DNA from 3 places in the Rhizobium sp. BK060 genome. Region 2 is predicted to be linked to each of the others. Evidence: predicted binding sites of a transcription regulator. Region 2 holds the regulator's gene; each other region holds the start of a gene.
What was found. Region 2 encodes HrcA, which represses chaperone genes, less so after heat shock. Its sites were predicted from a motif close to GTTAGCACTCNCNNNNNGNGAGTGCTAAC; they were not measured.

Region 1: groES (co-chaperone GroES) is a predicted target of HrcA. The motif match lies at 2,163-2,191, and genes of this name have one in related genera.
Region 3: groES (co-chaperone GroES) is a predicted target of HrcA. The motif match lies at 2,217-2,245, and genes of this name have one in related genera.

Annotation. Positions count from the first base shown of each region.
Region 1 covers NZ_JACHYW010000005.1:54,719-58,547, reverse strand. The annotation lists partial or broken gene FHT71_RS31450 (NTP-binding protein) at 1-14, shown strand, start outside; gene FHT71_RS07210 (DUF982 domain-containing protein) at 404-703, opposite strand; gene FHT71_RS07205 (Hsp20 family protein) at 774-1,250, opposite strand; gene FHT71_RS07200 (usg protein) at 1,788-2,060, opposite strand; gene groES (co-chaperone GroES) at 2,341-2,655, shown strand; gene groL (chaperonin GroEL) at 2,703-3,829, shown strand, end outside.
Region 2 covers NZ_JACHYW010000019.1:43,611-47,439, reverse strand. The annotation lists gene hemW (radical SAM family heme chaperone HemW) at 1-121, opposite strand, end outside; gene rdgB (RdgB/HAM1 family non-canonical purine NTP pyrophosphatase) at 130-768, opposite strand; gene FHT71_RS20575 (VOC family protein) at 776-1,192, opposite strand; gene rph (ribonuclease PH) at 1,189-1,908, opposite strand; gene hrcA (heat-inducible transcriptional repressor HrcA) at 2,085-3,173, shown strand; gene FHT71_RS20560 (GFA family protein) at 3,179-3,613, opposite strand.
Region 3 covers NZ_JACHYW010000007.1:146,384-150,212, reverse strand. The annotation lists gene FHT71_RS10080 (lipocalin-like domain-containing protein) at 1-742, shown strand, start outside; gene FHT71_RS10075 (hypothetical protein) at 1,006-2,004, shown strand; gene groES (co-chaperone GroES) at 2,388-2,702, shown strand; gene groL (chaperonin GroEL) at 2,757-3,829, shown strand, end outside.

The DNA.
Region 1 (3,829 bases), on a different contig from region 2:
ACGCCCATCGCCGCTGGAAGCCTTAGGCTGGCGGCACAGTGGAGATTTACCCCAATGCGCACTCGCACCGATAAACTCGAAGAACATCCTCACTCCGTTGAACCGTCGCGACCGTGGCGAAACGCGCGGCCGCCTTAACGAGTGCCGGGAGCGCGATCGTGCTTGATCTGTTTCGCGGCGGGTTAAAACTCTTCATGGCGATCGGTCGAATCGATCGCATAAAAGTCCGAAGCCCATGCCGCGAGGATCGTTCGCTTATCGTCGACAGGCAGAAAGTGCTGGCGCCCTTACCACATCGATTGGCCGTCGAAACAGCAGCCCTTGCGGCGCTAGAACTGTTTGCCCGATCGTCATGGCATTGCTGGCAGCCTGCTCCAACATGTTGTCCATCATCGGATTTACCTCAGCGTACGTGCGGATCCCTGTCCCGTCGCAGGCGAGACGCAACGTTGACGTTGGTTTCCGGAGCCAGCAGCTCGTGTTTCTCCGCAAAGGCGGCAAATAGGCCGCGGGCGGTCTCCGCTTCGATTTCACCGCGCAGCGCAGCTCCACACGCCTTAAGCGCAACTGAGTGCGCGTTATCTCTGAGCGCCGCCGGCCACTCGACGAGATGCCGGTAGGCGTCCATCACGCTGCGAACCTCCGCCGGAAAGCCGAGGCCGACAAGAATAGAAACTGGCTCTTTGAACATATCGGGTTTCATTACGCTCTCCTTCCCAACCCGCGATGTTGACGGGCGCCGCCGCCGCGACGCCCTCCTTGATGGGTTCTGCTTAAGCGGCCTTCTGCGCGTCGATCTGCGCGCAAGGAGCCGACGGCTCAACAGTCGGCGCAGTCTCGATGGCGATTTTCCGCGGCTTCATTTCCTCGGGAACCTCACGAACGAGATCCACGGACAGGAGACCGTTCTTTAGATCCGCTCCGTTCACCCTAACATGGTCGGCGAGCTCGAACCGGTGTTCGAACGGCCGGCCGGCTATGCCGCGATGAAGGTAGGCTTCGGCAGCCGCCTCCTGCTTCTTGCCGGCCACGATCAGAAGGTTGGACTGGAATGTGATGTCGAGATCGTCTTGAGCGAAACCTGCCACCGCTATCGAAATCCGATAGCTGTCATCGCCGGTCTTGACAATGTCATAGGGCGGCCAGTCGCTGATCGAGCGGGCGCGCTGAGCATTTTCGAGGAGATTGAAGACCCGATCGAAACCGACGCTGGATCGGAACAGCGGTGCATAGTCGTAGGATGTTGCCATAGCCATATCCTCCTTGAAGCAACATGGGTACGGAGCGCCGAAAGATGGCGCTTCCAGCAAGGCCAGCCCTATCCTCAGCGGCTGGCAGCTATCGATTTGGTTTTTGAGAATTTCGGATTCAAGGGCTGCGCCTGAGAAAAATTTGGGTGTCTTCAGTCCTAGCGAACCACTCGATCGAGCTCCTAACCTGCAGCTATATTCTGTATATCGCGCAGGCTTTCACAACAGGCGGGCGCAGATTGCCGCCGTCGGTCCAACTGCGGAATTCAAAGCCGGCAATCAAACGTGGGCTGCGCAGAAAAACAACGCTTACCCTTCAACGGCACAATCAGCGATCTCGTCTTCAGGCCATCTCTGGTGCTCCGATGCTTCGAGGCTTTGCCACTCAATTCTATTTTGCAGCGCTGGGAGCAACTGGCTTGCGCGATCCCGACTCGCTTTTGACATCGTCAAACGGAGACCGGGATGACGTGCTGCCGAGCTCATCAAGCCTCGGTCGGAAAAAGAACCAGGAAACGAAAAATCCGGATTCAAGTCTCAGTGCAGCTTGAACTCGCCTTCGACGCGGCACCATTCGTTCGGTCCGATCAGGCGCTGATGCGTATAGCGGACGGAATGCAGCGGCCCGTCGAGGTTGGCCTGCCAGTAATTGAGGAACTTCTGCATCTCAGGGAAATCGGGAGCCAGATCGTAATCCTGCCAGACATAAGTCTGAAGGACGGATTCGAAATCGGGAATGCGGTAGAGGATATGCGCGGTGGTAAGGCCATAACCGTTGAGCTGACGCTCCAGATCCGATGAAAATCGCATGCTTCATCTCCGTTTCGTGACAGCCTGAACGTGGCGTAATTTTTTGCGGCCATCAACGAATTTTTAGACGCTCGAGGCCAGGTTCTTGTTTCTTTCCAGAAAGTTAGCAGCCGCCTCCGAGGAGTGCTGATTTTTTTGTTTTGACCTCTTGAAATCAAAAAACCGCCAAACCAGATCATTTTGCGCAAAACGCTCGACTGAGGTTTTGCACCCACCCGGACTGGTCATCCGGTCCGGCCAGGGGAACAACGTCATCATTGTTTGTCCATCGGAGGAAAACATGTCGTTCCGACCGCTTCATGATCGCATTCTTGTCCGCCGGGTTGAGTCCGAAGAGAAAACCAAGGGCGGAATCATCATTCCCGATACCGCTAAGGAAAAACCGCAGGAAGGCGAGGTCATCGCCGTCGGACCCGGCGCGCGTAACGATGCCGGCCAGGTCCAGCCGCTCGACGTCAAGGCTGGCGATCGCATCCTGTTCGGCAAATGGTCCGGCACCGAGATCAAGATCAACGGCGAAGACCTGCTGATCATGAAAGAAAGCGATGTCATGGGCATCATCGAAGCCCCGGCAGAGCAGAAGCAGGCCGCCTGAAGGCCGACCGATCAGTTAAATTAGCTGCCTATTGAGGAGTTAAAGAAATGGCTGCGAAAGAAGTCAAGTTCCACACCGATGCCCGTGAACGCATGCTGCGTGGGGTCGATGTGCTTGCCAATGCTGTGAAGGTGACGCTTGGCCCGAAAGGCCGCAACGTCGTTATCGACAAGTCCTTCGGCGCACCGCGCATAACCAAGGACGGCGTTTCGGTCGCCAAGGAAATCGAACTGGAAGACAAGTTCGAGAACATGGGCGCCCAGATGCTGCGCGAAGTCGCCTCCAAGACCAATGATCGCGCCGGCGACGGCACGACCACCGCGACCGTTCTCGCCCAGGCGATCGTCAAGGAAGGCGCCAAGGCGGTGGCGTCCGGCATGAACCCGATGGACCTGAAGCGCGGCATCGACCTTGCCGTCGACGCCGTGGTCAACGAACTGAAGACCAACGCGCGCAAGATCTCCCACAATTCGGAGATCGCCCAGGTCGGCACGATTTCGGCCAATGGCGACGAAGAGATCGGCCGTTACCTTGCCGAGGCAATGGAAAAGGTTGGCAACGAGGGCGTCATCACCGTCGAGGAAGCCAAGACGGCCGAAACCGAACTCCAAGTCGTCGAAGGCATGCAGTTCGACCGCGGCTACCTCAGCCCTTACTTCGTCACCAATGCCGAGAAGATGCGCGTCGAGTTCGAGGATCCTTATATCCTCATCCACGAGAAGAAGCTTTCGAACCTGCAATCGATGCTACCGGTTCTCGAAGCCGTCGTGCAGTCCGGCAAGCCGCTCCTTATCATTGCCGAAGACGTCGAAGGCGAGGCTCTCGCCACGCTCGTCGTCAACAAGCTGCGTGGCGGCCTGAAGATCGCTGCCGTCAAGGCTCCGGGCTTCGGTGACCGCCGCAAGGCCATGCTGGAAGACATCGCTATTTTGACAGGCGGCACTGTCATTTCCGAAGACCTCGGTGTCAAGCTGGAGAACGTGACGCTGAACATGCTTGGCCGTGCCAAGAAGATCGCGATCGAGAAGGAAAACACCACGATCATCGATGGCGTCGGCTCCAAGGCCGAGATCGACGGCCGCGTTGCCCAGATCCGCGCGCAGATCGAGGAAACCACCTCCGATTATGACCGCGAGAAACTGCAGGAACGCCTCGCCAAGCTCGCCGGCGGCGT
Region 2 (3,829 bases):
CGCAATAGGGGCACTTGGCGGCGCAGAACGGCCAATGCACGTAGACGCCGAAGCCGGGCTCGCCGGTGTCGGGCAGAAGAGCGGCATAGCGCGTCAGATCAGGCTGTTCCAAAGTGTCCACGTTTGCCCTTAGGCTTCCAAGCAAGTTTCGACGAAAATCTTGAAGGCGCGGGCGCGGTGCGACAGTGCCTCTGTGTGCTTCCAGCCGTGCTTCTCTTCCGCGCTCATCTCGCCAAAGGTAGTCTCATAGCCGTCGGGTTGAAAGACCGGATCGTAGCCGAAGCCCTGGCTGCCACGCGGCGGCCAGACGACGGTGCCTTCCACTTCTCCGCGGAAGAGCTCCCTATGGCCATCCGGCCAGGCAAGGCAGAGCACGCTGACGAAGCGCGCAGTGCGCTGTTCCGGCCTGGAAGCGCCGGCCTTTTCCAGAGCCGTCTCGACCTTTTCCATCGCCATCGCGAAGTCGCGAGTGCCGTCGGGCTTCTCAGCCCAGTTGGCGGTGTAGACGCCCGGATCGCCGCCGAGCGCATCGACGACAAGGCCGGAATCGTCCGATAGCGCCGGCAGTCCAGCGGCTTCGGCGGAGGCGAGCGCCTTGATCGTCGCGTTTTCCTCAAAGGTGGTGCCGGTTTCGTCAGGCTCCACGAAGTTCAATTCGGCCGCTGACTTTGCCGTGAAACCGAACGGACCGATCAGGTCCTGGATTTCCCGGATCTTCCCGGCATTGTGGCTGGCAACGACGATGGTCTTGGTTTCGAGCTTGCGCATGATTGTCCTATTCGATGCCCCAGATGCGGGCTTCAGCGCATTCGAGGCTGTTGCCCGCCGGATCGCGGAAATAGATCGATCGGCCGCCTTGCGGCCAGGTGACTTCGGATTCGATGGCGACACCTTTGGACTTTAGTCGGGCCGCAATCGCATCGAGATTTCCCCCGGAGACACGAAAACAGGCATGTCCTGCACCGCTTGTGCCGTGCGGTGGCACCTGCAGCGCGGTGGGTAAGGGGGGCTTGATCGTTTCCTTAGCGTTGAAGATCAGCAATACGCCGGTGCCGCAGCGAAAGAAGACATGCCGGTTGCCGCCTCGCGAGATCTTCGAAAGGCCGAGAATGCCCTCGTAGAAGGCTTCGACCTCGTCGAGATCGTCCGCATAGAGCGCCGTCTCCAGCATGCCTTCCAGCATGTCGTTCATCCAGCGATCGCCTGCTTCTGCATCGCGACGAGCTCGGCAATGCCTGTTTTGGCGAGTGTCATCAGCGAGGCGAACTCCTCGTCGGTGAAAGGCGTGCCTTCGGCGGTGCCCTGGATTTCCACAATACCGCCCGCGCCCGTCATCACGAAGTTCGCGTCGGTCTCGGCTGAGGAGTCTTCGAGATAGTCGAGGTCGATCACCGACTGGTTGGCAAAGATGCCGCAGGAGATGGCCGCGACGTGGTCTTTGAGCACGCGCTCGACCTTCAGCATGTTGCGGCTCTCCATCCACTTCAGGCAATCATAGAGCGCAACCCAAGCGCCGGTGATGGATGCTGTGCGCGTTCCGCCGTCCGCTTGGATGACGTCACAGTCGAGCGTGATCTGACGCTCACCGAGTTCCTTGAGGTCGACGACGGCGCGCAGCGAGCGGCCGATCAGGCGCTGGATTTCCTGCGTGCGCCCACCCTGCTTGCCGGATGCGGCCTCGCGCTTCATGCGCTCGCCGGTGGCGCGCGGCAGCATGCCGTATTCGGCCGTGACCCAACCCTTGCCGGTATTGCGCAGCCATGCCGGCGGCTTCTCCTCGACGCTCGCCGTGCACAACACATGCGTATCGCCAAACTTCACCAGACAGGAGCCTTCCGCGTGCTTGGAGAAATTGCGCTCGAAAGAGACCTTGCGCATCTGGTCGGTTTTTCTGCCTGAGGGCCGCATACTATTCTCCTAATCATGATGCCGAAGACGCGAGTGGTTTTCGGTTAGATCGTGCGTGCTTATGTTGTTGAGAGCTTCTACGATTGGCAGCGCCTATTTGCAATTTCCCTTTTGCCGCTGCGGGGAGATTGGCTATATTTTGTCGGATCATCGTCAGCACGGGTACGCAAGGTTTCATGGAGTTCAGATCGACGTCGGTTTCAGATGCAGTGGCTGCGCTGGATGAACGCTCCAAGGAAATCTTTCGCCGCATCGTAGAGGGCTATCTGGAGACGGGTGAACCGCTCGGCTCCCGCAACCTGTCGCGCATCCTGCCGATGTCGCTGTCGCCAGCTTCCGTGCGCAACGTGATGAGCGATCTGGAGGAACTTGGCCTCATCTACTCGCCGCATGTCAGTGCCGGCCGCCTGCCGACACAGATCGGCTTGCGCTTCTTTGTCGACGCCTTCATGCAGGTCGGCGATCTCTCGGCCGAGGATCGCGCCAACATCGATCGCCAGGTGCGTGCCGAAAGCCGCGACAACCCGATGGAATTGATGATGAATGAGGCTAGCCGCATGCTTTCGGGCATTTCGCGCGGCGCCGGCCTTGTTATCACTTCGAAGAGCGATCCTGTTCTCAAGCATGTCGAATTCATCCGGCTTGAGCCGACGAAGGCGCTTGCGGTTCTTGTCGGTGATCACGACCAGGTGGAAAACCGCATTATCGAGCTTCCGGCAGGCGTCACGTCGTCGCAGTTGACCGAGGCCGCCAATTTTCTCAACGCCCACATGACCGGCCAGACGCTGCCGGAACTGCGCAATGAATTAAGCCGGCTGAAGGACGATGTTCGCCGCGAGCTCGATACGCTGTCGCAGGATCTCGTCGAGCGCGGCATCGCCGTCTGGTCCGGCAGCGCCGACGAGGGCAAGCCGGCCCAGCTCATCATCCGCGGCCGCGCCAATCTGCTGGCCGGTCTTGCCGGAGCCGACGATCTCGACCGCCTGCGCATGCTTTTCGACGACCTCGAAAAGAAGGACAGCCTGCTGGAGCTTCTCAATCTCGCAGAAAGCGGGCCGGGCGTGCGCATTTTCATCGGCTCGGAAAACAAACTCTTCTCGCTTTCCGGCTCCTCGTTGATCGTCGCGCCCTATCGTGATGATGACGACCGTATCGTTGGCGCCGTCGGCGTGATTGGGCCCACGCGGCTCAACTACTCGCGCATCGTCCCGATGGTCGATTACACCGCTCAGCTGATGACGCGATTGTCACGCGGCGCAAAGTAGGGCAACTACTCCGGCAGCATGTCGCCCGAGCCGCCCATCTCAGCAGGCATGTCTCTGTATTTCGGCAGGCCGTCACGGATAGGCAGCACGCTTTCCTGATAGTTCATGTGCAACGCCGGAGCGTAATCGAGATCGGGCAGAAGTGCCGCGTAAACGTTGGTGACGCCCCAGGTGGGGTGGTCGGTGTAGAGATGCCCACCGCACAGCTCGCAGAATTTCCGCACGCTCGTATCGGACTTCTGGTAGCCTTCCACGTGCTCGCCACCTTTGGTGACGTGGACAGCGTGCCGTTGCCAGAGCGTAAAGGCGTTGACCGGTCCTGCCGACCAATGCCGACAGGAGGCACAGTGGCAGTAGCCCATAGCCACCGGTTCGCCGGTAGCAACAATCTCCACGGCGCCGCAGAAGCAGCGCCCGGAATAGCTTTTCTGATCGCTCATGGTAGCAGCTCCTTGACCCTGGATAAGGCCGAAGCACCAAAGATTTAGATCTGGCTAAAATAAAAGAACTTTAGCGCGAGCAAGTCAAGGCGGCCCTCTCGGTCAACCCTGCATGAGTTGTGCCTTGCATCGCGTGCTTTTCAGTCACGCAGACTTGATTTTTGCCCGTCAAAGCTCGATATCGGGCACATTCTAAAAGACACCAATCACCGGAGA
Region 3 (3,829 bases), on a different contig from region 2:
TTCACAGAACCACTTCGTCGCAGAACGTATTTCACGCGGGGGAGTGGGGCAGGCTGGGGTTGTCGCGGCGCCGTTCTCGGCCTGGATCGATGACTGGCAGATGAAGGGACATGCCGCCCCGGGAGCGGATCAACTGGCCGACCTCAGCCTGACTGCGACCACAGAGGAATTCGGCTACAAACTCCGCCTAATGGCCACAGGCCCGCTGGTGCCACAGGGCGATAACGGCTATTCGCTGAAGTCAGCGAAGGGACAGGCCAGCTACTACTATTCGCAACCGTTCTATGCGGTGACCGGCTCGCTTTCGCTACCGGCCGGGAATGTAGAGGTGACGGGGAAGGCTTGGCTTGACCGCGAGTGGTCGTCACAGCCGCTTGCGCAAGACCAGACCGGTTGGGACTGGTTCTCGCTACATCTCGATACAGGTGAGAAGCTCATGGGCTTCCGTCTGCGAAATGATGGAGAGGGATTTACCTCGGCTACCTGGATCACCGCCGACGGGCGACCGGACCCTTTGCCGGCGGCAGCTCTCAAGATCGTTCCCGTGCGAACCGCCAAAGTCGCAGGGCGTCAAATTCCTGTTTCTTGGAACGTCCAGATTCCCAGTCGCGGCTTTGACGTCACCACCCATCCTCTGAACGATCATGCGTGGATGTCAACGTCCGTCCCGTACTGGGAAGGCCCGATCTCCTTCGAGGGCAGTGTCAGTGGCAGGGGTTACCTGGAGATGACCGGGTACTAGCCCAACCAAGGGGTAGCGGGAAGGTAATGGGGGCAGTTTCTATCGCACCTGCTTTATGATGGAGGCCGCCAGCGCTTGTGCGCTTGCATGTCGCGCATTCCGGGAAGGTGTTGTTCGTCCAGGCCCTTAGGCCAGCAGCGCCGTGCGATTGACGTACTTGAACGAGAATAAGCTGCTCCATCACCCTCTCAAGCCGAACTGTCTCGTGTACGGTAAATATATTATAGTGCCGATACTTCCTGCCGGAGTTCGAGGTGTTCATCATGTCTGATCGAGCTAAGCGCCTTAGAATCCTGAACTTCTGCTTACTATTCGTTGCGATCTCCGTTTCCCTGTTCGCGATTGGCGTCGCAGTGAGGGTGTCAAGAGACTGGAAAACTAATCCGCTGAAAGACATCGATGATGGATACTTCAGTCTATCTGTTGATGACCAAGGGAAAGTGCTGATAAACTATAGTTGTGAAGGCGAGTATTCGCAGATTCAGTATGACGTCGCTACGCGGCAGTACAACGTCAACCCGATCTCGAGCCCCCTTGCCTCGACCATGATCACATGGTTTTCAGAGCGCGATAAAGAACTCTATGGTCTCTCCGCTGGTGCTCCAGTGGCGATAACGGCCGGGGAAGTACTTTTTTCGTGGAGAGCGTTCCAGAGTGATCGATTGGAAGGGATACGGTTCGTCCGGTCAGTCGCGACGAACAAGACCTTTTGGTATGGCGTGGCCACGGTCGGTGGATACTTTGCTGGCGACTATGTCGGCGGTCTTATAAATGTTGGCTGCTACAAGCCAGGGGATCTGACTTGGCTCCAGGGGCTTGATTGGAACGTGATCACGCAGGGCCTATACACGTATACGATGTTGAAGCTTGGGCACTGCATGCAAGATCATAAGTTCTATGTACAGGCCAATATTCCGAGTGAGTACGTCCTAGATGCTGGCATAATCCAGGATGAAATCATGTCACAGACCCTTCCGGTATATCGAAGGTTGCATTTGCCGGTGATGGCTTCTCAAAGCATAAAGCTTCAAGTCGGCTACCAAGCGCAGCCTCCGAAGCTAGAAGAGATACGCAATGCTGATAGTTTGCTCCGCGAATGTTCGAGCGTTGACCAATTTTCGACTTTTTCGGAGCAGCGGCTGGCGGAGGCCGTTTCGGTGATAAAGAAAAATCGCAGAGGACCTTGGGATATGATCAATCCGTTTCTCTTCGAACACCTCGAAAGTGAGGTGACCAAGTCCGACGGTGAGTTGGCCGAGTGAATCGTGATCTCGTCAAGGCAAAGGGCCCATCGTGGGCGGCTTACGTTCCGGGGACACTCAGCGGCAAAAATCCGGGAGCCCGTTTTCCAAATCTGCGCCCAAACGGCTCTCATGGGTGATCGTCAGCTCGTCTCGGCAAAACCCACCACCATGGCGACGCGGTACGCGTCCAAACCGCCGGCGACGTGAAACAGCTGTATCAATTCAGACCGGTTAGCACTCGATAGGCTAGAGTGCTAAAAAATTTCAACTCCCCTCTTGAAACTCCAAAAATCATAAACCAGATCGATCTGAACGCGATGGCGAAAGGATCGGAGCCCCGCGTCGGCTTCGCTCCCTATGCGGCGCGGAGGGAAAATCTGTTTGTCCCTGAGGAGAGCGACATGACGTTCCGTCCCTTGCATGACCGAATCCTGGTTCGCCGCATCGAGGCCGAGGAGAAAACGGCCGGCGGCATCATCATCCCAGACACGGCGAAGGAAAAGCCACAGGAAGGTGAGGTCGTTGCCGCCGGCCCCGGTGCGCGCGACGACAATGGGCAATTGCGACCCCTCGATGTGAAGGTGGGCGATCGCATCCTGTTTGGCAAATGGTCGGGCACCGAAATCAAGCTCAATGGCGAGGATCTCCTGATCATGCAGGAATCTGACGTGATGGGCGTGATCGAGGTCGACGCCGCTGCGAGAAATGCGGCGTAGGGTCGATACCGCCCCCTGCTTACAAGGAATGCTGCCTGAGGAAGGAGTAGAAAAATGGCTGCCAAGGAAGTGAAGTTCCATTCCGACGCCCGCGAGAAGATGCTGGCCGGTGTCGATATCCTCGCCAATGCGGTTAAGGTTACGCTCGGCCCCAAGGGGCGCAATGTTGTTATCGACAAGTCGTACGGCGCACCCCGGATCACCAAGGACGGCGTCACTGTTGCCAAGGAAGTCGAGCTGGAGGACAAGTTCGAGAACATGGGTGCACAGATGGTGCGCGAAGTTGCCTCGAAGACCAGCGACATCGCTGGTGACGGCACCACCACCGCGACAATTCTCGCCCAGGCGATCGTCAAGGAGGGTGCGAAGGCCGTGGCGTCGGGGATGAACCCGATGGACCTGAAGCGCGGTATCGACAAAGCAGTCGAAGCTGTGGTCGAGGAGCTGCAGAAGAACGCCCGTAAAGTTACCAGGAACGATGAGATCGCCCAGGTGGGCACCATCTCGGCCAATGGCGACGCCGAGATTGGCCGCTTCCTTGCAGAAGCAATGGCAAAGGTCGGCAACGAAGGCGTCATCACCGTCGAGGAAGCCAAGACCGCCGTGACAGAGTTGGAAGTCGTCGAAGGCATGCAGTTCGACCGTGGTTATCTCTCGCCGTATTTTGTCACCAACCCAGAGAAGATGCGGGTTGAGCTCGAGGAACCCTACCTCCTGATCCACGAAAAGAAGCTTTCGAACCTGCAGGCGTTGCTGCCGGTCCTCGAGGCCGTGGTTCAGTCCGGGAAGCCTTTGCTTATCATTGCAGAGGACGTCGAAGGCGAGGCGCTGGCGACGCTCGTCGTCAACAAGCTGCGCGGCGGCCTGAAGGTTGCTGCCGTCAAGGCTCCAGGGTTCGGCGACCGCCGCAAGGCGATGCTGGAGGACATAGCGATCCTAACAGGCGGGACCGCAGTCTCTGAGGACCTCGGTATCAAGCTCGAGAATGTGACCCTCAACATGCTTGGCGGCGCCAAGAAGGTCGTCGTCGAAAAGGAAAACACGACGATCGTCGACGGCGCAGGCTCGAAGACGGAGATTCAGGGCCGGGTCGCGCAGATCAGGGCGCAGATCGAGGAAACCACGTC